DNA from 2 places in the Ensifer sp. Root1252 genome. Region 2 is predicted to be linked to the other one. Evidence: riboswitches for the same ligand, from Rfam matches in the RefSeq annotation. Region 2 holds a riboswitch; the other holds the start of a gene.

Region 1 (6,189 bases), on a different contig from region 2:
CCGTTTCAACGAGGAAGCGCTGGAGGAAGCTCTGAAGGACGGACGCACCCAGTCGCATGAGCTGCTGGGCAAGGGCGTTCTCGCCTTCACCATCGATCAGGGTGCCCATACCCAGCGCTATCAGGGCATCGTTGCGCTCGATGGCGCCACGCTCGAGGAGATTGCCGGCGTCTACTTCCGCCAGTCGGAGCAGATCCCGACCAAGGTGCGCCTCGGCGTTGCCGAACTGCTCGACCGCGACGAGAACGGCAAGCCGCGCCATCGCTGGCGCGCCGGCGGCATGGTCGCGCAGTTCCTGCCGGATGCGCCGGAGCGCATGCGCCAACCGGATCTTTCGGGGGGTGACGGCGACGACAACGAGGATCTCTTCGACGAGGACGATCTCTGGGCGGAAGCCAAGGTCATGGTCGAGACGATCGATGCCGACGAACTGACCGACCCGATGGTCGGCACGGAACGTCTGCTCTATCGGCTGTTCCACGAGCGCGGCGTTCGCGTCTACGAGCCGCAGGCGGTCTATGATCGCTGCAGCTGTTCGCGCGAAAAGATCCGCTCGGTGCTCACCGGACTGCACGCCGACGATATCGAGAGCACCATCGAGGACGGCTTGATCAAGGTGACGTGCGAGTTCTGCTCGACCACCTATCGCTTCGAGGCAAGCGAGGTCCGCCAGCAGTAGGATGCCTCAATTCAGGGTTCGAACGAGCCCTGGTGAATCAAGCGAGAAGGCGGGGATTGCCACGTTGAAGTGTTCTCCGCCTTCCGATTCCATGCTGTAGTGGCCGAACATGACGCCGGACGGCGTATCGAGCGGGCATCCGGAGGAATATTCGTAGGTATCGCCGGGGTTCAGCAACGGTTGCTCTCCGATGACACCGGGCCCGCTGACTTCGTCCACCTGGCCGTTCTCGTCGGTAATATGCCAGTAGCGTGTCATCAGCCGAACCGACTCGGCCGAATGGTTGGCGATGACGATGCGGTAGCCCCAGACATAGCGGCTGTCATCCGGATCAGATTGCTCTTCCAGATAATAAGGCTCCACCGTAACTTCTATGTCGCGAGTGAGCGCGCGATACATGAGCAACACCTTGTTTCAAGTCTTTCAGGGTATTCTACAGCAAGATGGTTTCGTCAAGAATAACGGCAGGATTGCATGCGTCGGCGGCAAGTCTGCGGAAAGGCGAGGCCGATGCTTGATGGCGCGGTGAGAAAACATCTGGATCCGATACTGGATCGGCTCGGTGCAGCACTTGCCCGCGGGGGTGTCGGTGCCAATGCGGTCACGATCACCGGCCTCGCGCTCGGCCTCGTTGCCGCTGTCCTCATTGCCGGACAATACTACCTTGCCGCCGCCATTGTTATCGTCGTTAGCCGGCTTTGCGATGGACTTGATGGTGCGGTGGCACGCGCCACGCGCAAAACCGATTTCGGTGGTTTCCTCGACATCGTGCTCGACTTCGCCTTCTACGGTGCCATCCCGCTCGGCTTCATCGGCGCCGATCCGCAGGCCAACGGTCTTGTCGGCGGTCTGCTGCTCTTCTCGTTCTACGTCAACGGATCGAGTTTTCTCGCCTATGCCATTATGGCCGAAAAGCGAGCGATGACGACGGATGTGCGGGGGGCAAAATCGCTCTACTTCACCACCGGGCTTGCCGAGGCGACGGAGACGATCGCCGCCTTCCTGGCCTTCTGCCTGTTCCCGACGTGGTTTCCGCTGCTGGCGGCGCTGTTTGCGGTCGTCTGCCTCTACACCGCGCTATCGCGCATTGTGCTCGCGCGAACGCGTTTTCGCGACGTCGAGTAGCGGCCGCCGCCGATCTCGGGGCGGCCGTCTTGTTCGTGGGTATCAGGCCTTGACGGTCTTCAGCGCGCGGGCGAAGTCCTCGACGATGTCGTCGCTGTCCTCGATACCGGCGGAGAAACGAACGGTGCCGGCGGAAATGCCGAGCTCGTCGCGAGCTTCGTCCGTCAGGTTCTTGTGCGTCGTCGTCGCCGGATGGGTGATCAGGCTTTTGGAATCGCCAAGATTGTTGGAGATGCGGGCGATCTGCAGTGCGTTCTGCAGTGCGAAGGCCGCATCCTTGCCGCCCTTGAGTTCGAAGGCGACAAGGGTCGAACCGCCGGTCATCTGCTTGGCGATGATGTCGGCCTGCGGATGGTCCGCGCGGCCGGGGTAGATCACCTTGGCGATCTGCGGCTGCTCGGCGAGGAAGTCGGCGACGCGACGGGCGTTTTCGGTCTGCTGCTTGACGCGCAGCGGCAGCGTCTCGATGCCCTTCAGCAACGTCCAGGCGTTGAACGGCGACATCGCCGGGCCGGTGTGGCGGAAGTAGTCATGCAGATGCTCGTTGATCCAGTCCTTGTCGGACAGAACCACGCCACCGAGGCACCGGCCCTGGCCGTCGATATGCTTGGTGGCGGAATAGACGACGATATGCGCGCCGAGTTCCAGCGGCTTCTGAAACAGCGGCGTGGCGAAGACGTTGTCGACCACGACCTTGGCGCCGATCTGGTTGGCGAGCCGAGAAACGCCTGAAATGTCGATCACTTCCAGCGTCGGGTTGGTCGGGCTTTCCAGGAAGAAGACCTTGGTGTTCTTCTGGATCGCCTTTTCCCAGTTCGCGAGATCGCGTCCGTCGACCAGCGTGCATTCGATGCCGTATTTCGGGGCCAGCGTCTCGACCACCCAGCGGCAGGAGCCGAAGAGGGCGCGGGCGGCAACGATGTGGTCGCCGGCCTTCAGCTGGCATAAAATGGCGGCAGTGACGGCAGCCATGCCTGATGCCGTGGCGCGCGCGTCTTCGGCGCCTTCCAGCATGCACATGCGCTTTTCAAACATGTCGTTGGTAGGGCTGCCGTAACGGGCATAGATGAAGCCTTCGGTCTCGCCCTTGAAGCGTGCTTCCGCCGCCTCGGATGTCTCGTAGACGAAGCCCTGGGTGAGGAAGATCGCCTCGGACGTCTCGCCGTGCTGGGAGCGGGTCGTTCCGCCGTGGACGAGTTGGGTTGCCGGGCGCCAGTTTTTGCTCATGTGACGATCACCTTCAAAAACAAAAAAACCGGCCGCGTGAAGGGCCGGTTTGAAACCCGGCCTTTTTAGCTACTTGTTTAACGTGGCTGCAAGCCGACCGGCCAAATCACCACGGGATAAAGCTCCAATACTGCTTGGGTGCGCTTGCGTCAATTCCTGGAGTTTGGTTTTGTCTCGCAACTGAAAAGAGGATCGAAATGGGCCGCGAGACTGGGATTTTGGCCGACCGCGCGATCGCCGCGCTGTTTGCGACCGGACGCTTGAAAAGCGAAAAGGCGCTGGATACCGATCAGATCCAGCCGGCAAGCCTCGACCTGCGCCTCGGCGCCAAGGCATTTCGCGTGCGCGCGAGCTTCATGCCGGGGCCGGCGCATCTCGTTGCCGACAAGCTCGACCGGCTGAAACTGCATGTCGTCGATCTCTCCGACGGCGCCGTGCTGGAAACCGGCTGCGTTTATATCGTGCCGCTGATGGAAAGCCTCGATCTGCCGGAGACCATGTCGGCTTCGGCAAATCCGAAGAGCTCGACCGGTCGCCTCGACATCTTCACCCGCGTCATCACCGATCGCGCCCAGGAGTTCGACAAGATCCCGGCTGGATATCGCGGACCGCTTTACCTCGAAATCAGCCCGCGCACCTTCCCGATCGTCGTGCGGCGCGGTTCGCGCCTGTCGCAGATCCGCTTCCGCACCGGCCAGTCGCTGCTCTCCGAGCAGGAACTGCTGGCGCTGCATGAAAGCGATATGCTGGTTGCGAGCGACAAGCCCAATGTCAGCGGCGGCGGGATCGCGCTCTCGATCGATCTCAAGGGTACGGGCCCGGACGGACTGATCGGCTACCGCGGCAAGCATCACACCGCGGTCGTCGATGTCGACAAGAAGGCGCAGCATGCCGTGTTCGACTTCTGGGAGCCGCTCTATAGCCGTGGCCGCGACGAGCTGATCCTCGATCCCGACGAATTCTACATCCTCGTTTCGCGCGAAGCTGTGCATGTTCCGCCGCTCTACGCTGCCGAGATGACGCCGTTCGATCCATTGGTCGGTGAATTCCGCGTGCATTATGCCGGCTTCTTCGATCCGGGCTTCGGCCATGCCTCTGCCGGCGGCAGCGGCAGCCGAGCGGTGCTCGAAGTCCGCAGCCACGAGGTTCCCTTCATCCTCGAGCATGGCCAGATCGTCGGCCGGCTGGTCTATGAACATATGCTGGAACGCCCGGAGGGACTTTACGGCCTCGGTCTTGGCTCCAACTATCAGGCTCAGGGTCTCAAGCTCTCCAAGCATTTCCACGCGGAGTAACAGAAAAAGTGCCGTTGCGCGGCAACGCGGCGCAACGGTCCTTGACAGATGCATGCGGTTGAGGAAGTTTCCGAAGCGCTGCGGGTGTAGTTCAGTGGTAGAACGCCAGCTTCCCAAGCTTGATGTCGTCGGTTCGATCCCGATCACCCGCTCCACTTTTTTCTTCAATGTCAGCCCATCGCGCTTTGAGCCGGCACTCCTGCGTGCGACGGCCCGAACCGTCGGACGCCGAAGCCAGTAGCCAGCCCGGTTCCATCCGGCTAATCTTGTCATCACCCATGAATCATCTGCGGCCGCGCTGGCCGTGCGGTACCACCAAGAGACGCGCTGGCCATTGCCCATGAAAATCCACCGACTGCTGGCTCTGTGCGTGTATCTGATGGCCGGTTCGCTTGCCGCCCAGCCCAGGGATCTGCCCAATCTGTTCGATGCGCGCGAGCGCATTGCCAAGCCGGATCTGACCGGCCTTGCGCGCCTACGGTTCCTGACCACGGTGGATTTCCCGCCGTTCAACTTCATCGACCAATCGGGCAAGCTTTCGGGCTTCCATGTCGACCTGGTGCGCGAGATCTGCCGCGAACTCGATATCGAAGCCAAATGCCAGATCCAGGCGGTCACCTATGCCGAGCTGCTCCCGGCGCTGGAAGAGGGACAGGGCGAGGCGGTCGCCGCCGGCATCTCCGTCAGTCCGGAACTGCGTCAGCGCTTCGGCTTCTCCAGGCCGTTCATACGGCTTCCTGCGCGCTTCGCCGTCAACACCAAGGCAGCCGGCGCCGTCTCCGATCCGTCGGGCCTGAAGGGCAAGGCGGTGGGCGTCGTTTCCGGCACCACGCATGAGGTGATGTTCAGGGCCTTTTTCCCCAAGCTTGAAGCCAGGATCTTTCCCGATCGCGATGCCATGCTCGCCGCTCTGCAGAAGGGCGAGGTCGCAGCCGTCTTTTCCGACGGCATGCAGCTTTCCTTCTGGGTGTCCGGCAGCGCTGCCGCCGGATGCTGCGCGCTTGTCGACGGCGCCTATTTCTCGCAACGCTTTCTTGGCGAGGGCCTGACGATCATGAACCGCAAGGCCGAGCCGGCGCTGACGCAGGCGATCGATCACGCCTTGCTGGCGCTTTCGCGCAGTGGGCGGCTCGACGAGATCTACCTGCGCTATTTCCCGAACGGAATTTACTAGGAGCGTTTCAGCGGCTCCTCTGAGACAGAAACGCTCTGCAGTTTATGTCGCCAAACCGCCGCACACTTTGCGCGGACATGCTCCAAATCAACTGCGACGGAAGGGCAGGAGTAACGACCACAAAAGCTTGGTCGGCTCGCTGCGGCCATAGGCGGTCAACCCCGTTTCGATCGCATCGTCGCCCCGTCGCGGCCGATCCGTATAGGTCGAGAACAGCCGGTCCCAGATCGCCAGGTTGAAGCCGTAGTTCGAATCCGTTTCCGAGCGCTCGGTCGAGTGGTGGATGCGGTGCATGTCGGGCGTGACGATCAGCGGCCGCAGCGCCCGGTCGAGGCGGGGTGGCAGCCGCAGATTGGCATGGTTGAACATGGCAGCGGCATTCAGCACGATCTCGAACATCAGCACGGCGACGGCAGGTGCGCCGAGCGCGACGACGACGGCAATCTTCCAGATCATCGAGACGACGATCTCCAGCGGATGAAAGCGCAGCGCCGTGGTCAGGTCGACGCCCGGGTCGGCGTGATGAACCCGGTGCATTCGCCATAGGGCGGGGACCTTGTGAAAGGCGACATGTTCCAGCCAGACGGCGAAGTCGAGCAAGACGAAGGCGATTGCGCCGGCCACGAGCGGAGGAACGCCCAATGCCGGCAGCAGGCCGTATCCCCGCGCTTCAGCCCAGAGTGCCGCGC
Region 2 (6,189 bases):
GTTCCACGTCTACGAGACCAACGAGACGATCCACGCCCGCCAGCGGCCGATCGTCGTCATCACCTCCAACAACGAGAAGGAACTGCCGGACGCTTTTCTGCGCCGCTGCTTCTTCCACTATATCCGCTTTCCCGACGCAGACACGCTCGCCCGCATCGTCGAGGTGCACTATCCCGGCATCCGCAAGACGCTGCTTTCGGCAGCCCTTGCCGCCTTCTACGATATCCGCCAGGTGCCGGGGCTGAAGAAGAAGCCCTCGACCTCCGAAGCGCTCGACTGGATCCGCCTGCTCGTCGCCGACGAGATCGACCCGGCCGACCTGCGCGCCGATCCAAAGACCATGCTGCCGAAGCTGCACGGCGCGCTTCTCAAGAATGAGCAGGACGTCCACCTTTTCGAGCGCCTGGCCTTCATGGCACGCCGCGACGGATGAGACCGGACGCCAACAAGGTCCTGATCTACGCCACCTGGCGAGGGCATCTGCTCGTCTTCGACGAGCCGGACTTTCCCGATGTAGATCTGCAGGTCCCGGGCGGCACGATAGAACCGGGAGAAAGCCCTGAAGCGGCGGCCTTCCGCGAATTTGTCGAGGAGACCGGGCTGACGCCGCCGCCGGCATTATTGCCATTTAAAACGCAGGACTATCACTTCACGCAGAACGGCCGGAAAATCTGCCATCGCCGGCACTATTTCCATGGGCCGTTAGCCGGCGAACAAAAGGAACCCTGGCTGCACCGCGAAATGACGCCGGAGAGCGGTGGCCCGCCGATCCGCTTTCGCTTCTTCTGGCTCAGTCAGAGCGAGGCCGGCAAGCGGCTGGGATATGGCATGCAGAACGGTCTGGACTTGCTGCACCTAGCAACAGATTGCCCCTCACCCTAACCCTCTCCCCGCAAGCGGGGCGGGGGAACGCGGCGACCGCAACCTCATCACCTGCTGTAAGCCTGAAAGGGAGCCGAACGGCCGCGGCAATGTCCCTTCTCCCCGCCTGCGGGGAGAAGGTGGCGGCAGCCGGATGAGGGGCCAACCCACACGAATCGTTTTTCATTGACCCCCGCGGCCTTGCCGCGCTATCAAACAATCCGTGGTGATTTGGCCGGCCGGCTTGCAGCCACGTTAAACAAATCGCTAAAGGGCCGAGGAAACGTGGATTTTCCGAGGACCGGTCGCGATCAATCGCCGCCGGTTTTTTTGTATTGATCGAGTGGAAGCCCCATGCCCATCAAGATACCCGATACGCTGCCCGCATTCGAGACCCTCGCGACCGAGGGCGTGCGGGTGATGACCGAGACCGTGGCGATCCGTCAGGATATCCGCCCGCTCCAGATCGGGCTGCTGAACCTCATGCCGAACAAGGTCAAGACCGAGATCCAGATGGCGCGCCTCATCGGCGCCTCGCCGCTGCAGGTCGAGCTGTCGCTGATCCGCATCGGCGCGCACCGCGCGAAGAACACCTCCGAGGAACACCTGCTTGCCTTCTACGAGACCTGGGAGGAGGTGAAGGCCCGCAAGTTCGACGGCTTCATCATCACCGGCGCCCCGGTCGAAACGCTGGAATACGAGGACGTCACCTATTGGGACGAACTCAAGCGCATCCTCGACTGGACGACGACCAACGTGCATTCGACGCTGAACGTCTGCTGGGGCGCGATGGCGGCGATCTATCATTTCCATGGCGTGCCGAAATATCCGCTGAAGGAGAAGGCTTTCGGCGTCTACCGCCACCAGAACCTGCAGCCCTCCTCCGTCTATCTCAACGGCTTTTCCGACGATTTCGCCGTGCCGGTGTCGCGCTGGACCGAAGTGCGCCGCGCCGACATCGATGCGGTGCCCGACCTTGAGATCCTGATGGAATCGAAGGAGATGGGTGTGTGCCTCGTGCACGAGAAGAAGGGCAAGCGCCTCTACATGTTCAATCACGTAGAGTATGATTCCACTTCGCTATCGGACGAATATTTCCGGGATGTGGATGCGGGCGTACCGATCAAGATGCCGCATGACTACTTCCCGCACAATGATTCAACCCTGCCGCCGCAGAACCGCTGGCGCAGCCATGCGCATCTTTTCTTCGGCAACTGGATCAACGAGATGTACCAGACGACGCCCTACGAAATGGACCTGATCGGCAGGAACGAAAGCTAGGGCCGGAGCCGCGGATGTTCATCCCCTTCTTCCTCGAATTGAAGGCCGCGAAGATCCCGGTGACGCTCCGGGAATTCCTGTCCTTGATCGAGGGCATGGAGGCGGGCATTGCCACCTTCGATATCGAGGCGTTCTATTTTCTCGCACGCACGGCATTGGTGAAGGATGAGCGCCATATCGACCGCTTCGACGGCGTATTCCGGCATTGTTTTTCCGGCCTTGAGGCCATCAATCCGCCAGACGAGTTCGCGCAGGGTGAAATCCCCGAAGAGTGGTTGCGCAAGCTTGCCGAAAAATATCTGACCGAGGAAGAGAAGCGCCTGGTCGAAAGCCTTGGCGGCTTCGAGACCCTGATGGAGACCTTGCGCCAGCGGCTCAGCGAACAGGAAGGGCGCCACCAGGGCGGCGCCAAATGGATCGGCACCGCCGGCACCTCACCCTTCGGCGCCTATGGCTACAATCCCGAAGGTGTGCGCATCGGCCAGGACGGCTCGCGGCACCGGCGCGCGGTCAAGGTGTGGGACCGGCGCGAATTCAGGGATTACGACGACACGGTCGAACTCGGCACGCGCAACATCAAGGTGGCGCTCAAACGGCTCAGGCGCTGGGTGCGCCAGGGTGCTGCCGACGAACTCGACCTCTCCGGCACGATCCGCGCCACCGCCGAGCACGGCTATCTCGATGTCGTCACCCGGCCGGAACGGCGCAATGCTATCAAGCTCTTGATGTTCTTCGACGTCGGCGGTTCGATGGACGACCATATCCGCATCGTTGAGGAGCTGTTTTCGGCGGCACGCGGCGAATTCCGCCACATGGAGCACTTCTACTTCCACAATTGCGTCTACGAAGGCCTGTGGAAGGACAATCGCCGCCGGCGCGCCGACATCACCCGCACGGCGGAGCTGCTGCGCACCTTCGGCAGCGACTACCGCGCGATCTTCGTCGGCGACGCATCGATGAGCCCCTATGAGATCAGCCACCCCGGCGGTTCGGTCGAGCATTGGAACGACGAGGCCGGCGGGCTCTGGCTCTCGCGTATCGCCGCCCATTTTCCCCGGTCTATCTGGCTCAATCCGGTTGCCGAGCAGCATTGGGGCTACACTCAGTCGATCGGCATGATCAGGAGCCTCGTAGGCGGACGGATGTTTCCCTTGACGCTTGCCGGACTGCAGGACGCGACGAAACAACTATCACGCTGAATCTACCGCAGAAAATCTCGATTTCCGGTTGCCGATCCACCTGAAATGACGCAGGTTGCTTGTCGTGAGGACTGCATGTTTCCGTAAATCGTAGAGCATCCCGCTTTCAAGTGGAATCACTGAAAGCGGATAAGATGCTCTAGAATCAAAGTGCTAGAGCGTCCTTTGTGTGTTCATCTGAACGCACGGCGCTCTAGCCGATTTAAGGATACAACATGCAGCAGTTCTAGAGTGTACAGCGACCTTTGCGCGTCTGCTAAGACGCGCGGCGCTGTGGGGGAGCCAGGCGATGGACAAGCATGCGGATACGGAAATCTTCGGACACCTGCCATCGGGTGAGCCGGTTCATCGTGTCGTGCTCTCCGGTGGTGGCCTTACTGCCTATATCCTCACCTGGGGCAGCGTGATCCAGGATCTGCGGCTGGATGGCCATGAGCCGCCGCTGGTGCTCGGGTTCACCGATCTCGAAAGCTATCTCGACCATTCCCCCTATTTTGGCGCGACGCCCGGCCGCTGCGCCAACCGTATTGGCGACGGTCGCTTCACGCTCGACGGCAAAACCTACCAGCTCGAATGCAATGAAAAAGGTGTGACCCACCTGCATGGCGGCAGCGACAACATCGGCAAGCGCAACTGGACGATCGTCAGCCACACACCGGACAGCGTCACGTTGGCGATCACCGACCCGGACGGCCGCGCCGGCTATCCCGGCAGCTGCCAGATCCGCTGCACCTACCAGCTCAAAGCCGGCGGCGTGCTCAGTGTCGTCTACGAGACGGAGACCGATCGGCCGACACTCGCCAATGTCTGCCAGCACAGCTATTTCAATCTCGATGGCGGCACGGACGCGCTTGGCCACGACATCATGATCGCCGCCGACCATTATCTGCCGACCAACGAGTTCCAGGTCCCGACGGGCGAAATCCGCCCGGTCGAAGGCACCGCCTTCGATCTCAGGGAAATGACCTCGCTCAAGCGCCAGACCGAGGGCGAACGCATCGCCTACGACCACAATTTCTGCCTTTCGCCGGAGCGCATGGCAAAACACTCAGTCGCCTTTGCCCGCAGCCTCAATTCCGGCGTGACGATGGAAGTGCTGACGACCGAGGCTGGCGTCCAGCTCTATACCGGCTTCAAGCTCGACGTGCCGGTGCCCGGCCTCGAAGGACGCCGCTACGGCGCCTTTGCCGGTTTCTGCCTTGAAACCCAGGTGTGGCCGGACGCGGTCAATCACGAGGGCTTTCCGAACGCGGTTCTGCGCCCCGGCGAACTCCGCCGCCAGGAAACCGACTATGTCTTCATGAAGAGCTGACAGGCGAGCGCATCGGCGCTGACAGCAGAGACAAGACGGCTGCTGCGTTTCGCCCGGGGCGAATGCATTGGCCGAAGCCAAAAGCATTTACAAGTAAAATGGTTGGGAAAATTGGAGCGGGTGAGGCGATTCGAACGCCCGACCCCAACCTTGGCAAGGTTGTGCTCTACCCCTGAGCTACACCCGCTCATTACCTCGGTCCGGGGGTAGTCGGTGGACCGTGGGTGCCGCGCTGTCTTGCGGCGACGGGCGCTATATGGCCTAAGCGATTTTGGAATGCAACAGGGAAATGTCGAGAAAGCGAATATTTTTTGGAAGCCTCCCCGGGAAGCCCGCAAATGCCGCGTTTTCGCGCCGCGCCGCCGTCTCTGAGATTGCACGCCGCGGCCGTTCTCCCCTAAAGCAGACTGGAAAAAAACGGAGCGGCAGGAGAATCACCCTCATGAACGAAGCGCAGCCGAAGACCGCGGACGAACTTTTCCGCTTTCTCGACGACCTCGGCATCGAATACAGCACCAAAAAACACGAGCCGGTGTTCACCGTGGCCGAATCGGTGGCATTGCGCGACGAAATCCCCGGCGGTCACACCAAGAACCTGTTCGTGAAGGACAAGAAGGACAACTACTTCCTTTTGACCGTAGAGGAACACGCGACCGTGGATCTGAAGACGGTACACCAGGTCATCGGTGCTGCGAGCAAGGTTTCCTTCGGCAAGCCGGAGAAGCTGATGGAATATCTCGGCGTCATCCCGGGAGCGGTGACCGCACTCGGCGCCATCAACGACACCGGCGGCAACGTCAAGGTGATCATCGACGAGGAATTGATGAAGTTCGATGTGATCAACTGCCACCCGCTTTCCAACGACGCGACGACCTCGATCGGCTCGAACGACCTGTTGCGCTTCATGGAAGCGACGGGACATGAACCGCTTGTCTTGAAAGTGACAGCCTGACATACGATCTTTGGCGCGAATGCAGGAAGCCGGATCACGAGCCGGCGAGGAGAGAAGAATGACGGGCAACGACAATCCCTATGCAGGGTCCTTCGGCAACCAGATGACCGCTTCGGCTTCCTTCGGCGGCCAGCCGGCCGCGGCCGCCGCACCGGGCGGCGACCTGATCAAGGAAACGACGACCGCCAACTTCAGCAAGGACGTGCTGGACGCCTCGCGCCAGCAGCCTGTTCTCGTCGATTTCTGGGCGCCCTGGTGCGGACCGTGCAAGCAGCTGACCCCCGTGATCGAAAAGGTCGTGACGGAAGCCGCCGGCCGCGTGAAGCTCGTCAAGATGAACATCGACGACCATCCGTCGATCGCCGGCCAGCTCGGCATCCAGTCGATCCCCGCCGTCATCGCCTTCGTCGGTGGGCGACCGGTCGACGGTTTCATGGGTGCCGTGCCTGAAAGCCAGATCAAGCAATTCATCGAAAAGATCGCCGGCCCCGCCGTCGACGACAGCAAGGCCGAGATCGAGGCAGCACTTGCCGACGCCAAGGGGTTGCTCGAAGCGGGCGATGCCGAGAACGCCGCCGGGCTCT

The links. Region 2 has a riboswitch for S-adenosylmethionine ahead of metA (homoserine O-succinyltransferase). Riboswitches for the same ligand answer to the same signal wherever they lie in the genome.
Region 1: it holds a riboswitch for S-adenosylmethionine, as region 2 does, so the genes downstream of both, ASD02_RS02265 (O-succinylhomoserine sulfhydrylase) here and metA (homoserine O-succinyltransferase) in region 2, are expected to answer to the same signal.

Annotation. Positions count from the first base shown of each region.
Region 1 is NZ_LMDT01000001.1:452,802-458,990, reverse strand. It holds gene ASD02_RS02280 (Hsp33 family molecular chaperone) at 1-679, shown strand, start outside; gene apaG (Co2+/Mg2+ efflux protein ApaG) at 686-1,078, opposite strand; gene ASD02_RS02270 (CDP-alcohol phosphatidyltransferase family protein) at 1,190-1,804, shown strand; gene ASD02_RS02265 (O-succinylhomoserine sulfhydrylase) at 1,847-3,031, opposite strand; SAM riboswitch at 3,076-3,154, opposite strand; gene ASD02_RS02260 (2'-deoxycytidine 5'-triphosphate deaminase) at 3,229-4,326, shown strand; tRNA gene ASD02_RS02255 (tRNA-Gly) at 4,407-4,481, shown strand; gene ASD02_RS02250 (transporter substrate-binding domain-containing protein) at 4,667-5,500, shown strand; gene ASD02_RS02245 (sterol desaturase family protein) at 5,588-6,189, opposite strand, start outside.
Region 2 is NZ_LMDT01000057.1:186,206-192,394, forward strand. It holds gene ASD02_RS34380 (MoxR family ATPase) at 1-433, shown strand, start outside; gene ASD02_RS34385 (NUDIX domain-containing protein) at 430-882, shown strand; SAM riboswitch at 1,075-1,152, shown strand; gene metA (homoserine O-succinyltransferase) at 1,216-2,142, shown strand; gene ASD02_RS34395 (VWA domain-containing protein) at 2,157-3,341, shown strand; gene ASD02_RS34400 (aldose epimerase family protein) at 3,631-4,653, shown strand; tRNA gene ASD02_RS34405 (tRNA-Gly) at 4,766-4,840, opposite strand; gene ASD02_RS34410 (prolyl-tRNA synthetase associated domain-containing protein) at 5,096-5,605, shown strand; gene trxA (thioredoxin) at 5,664-6,189, shown strand, end outside.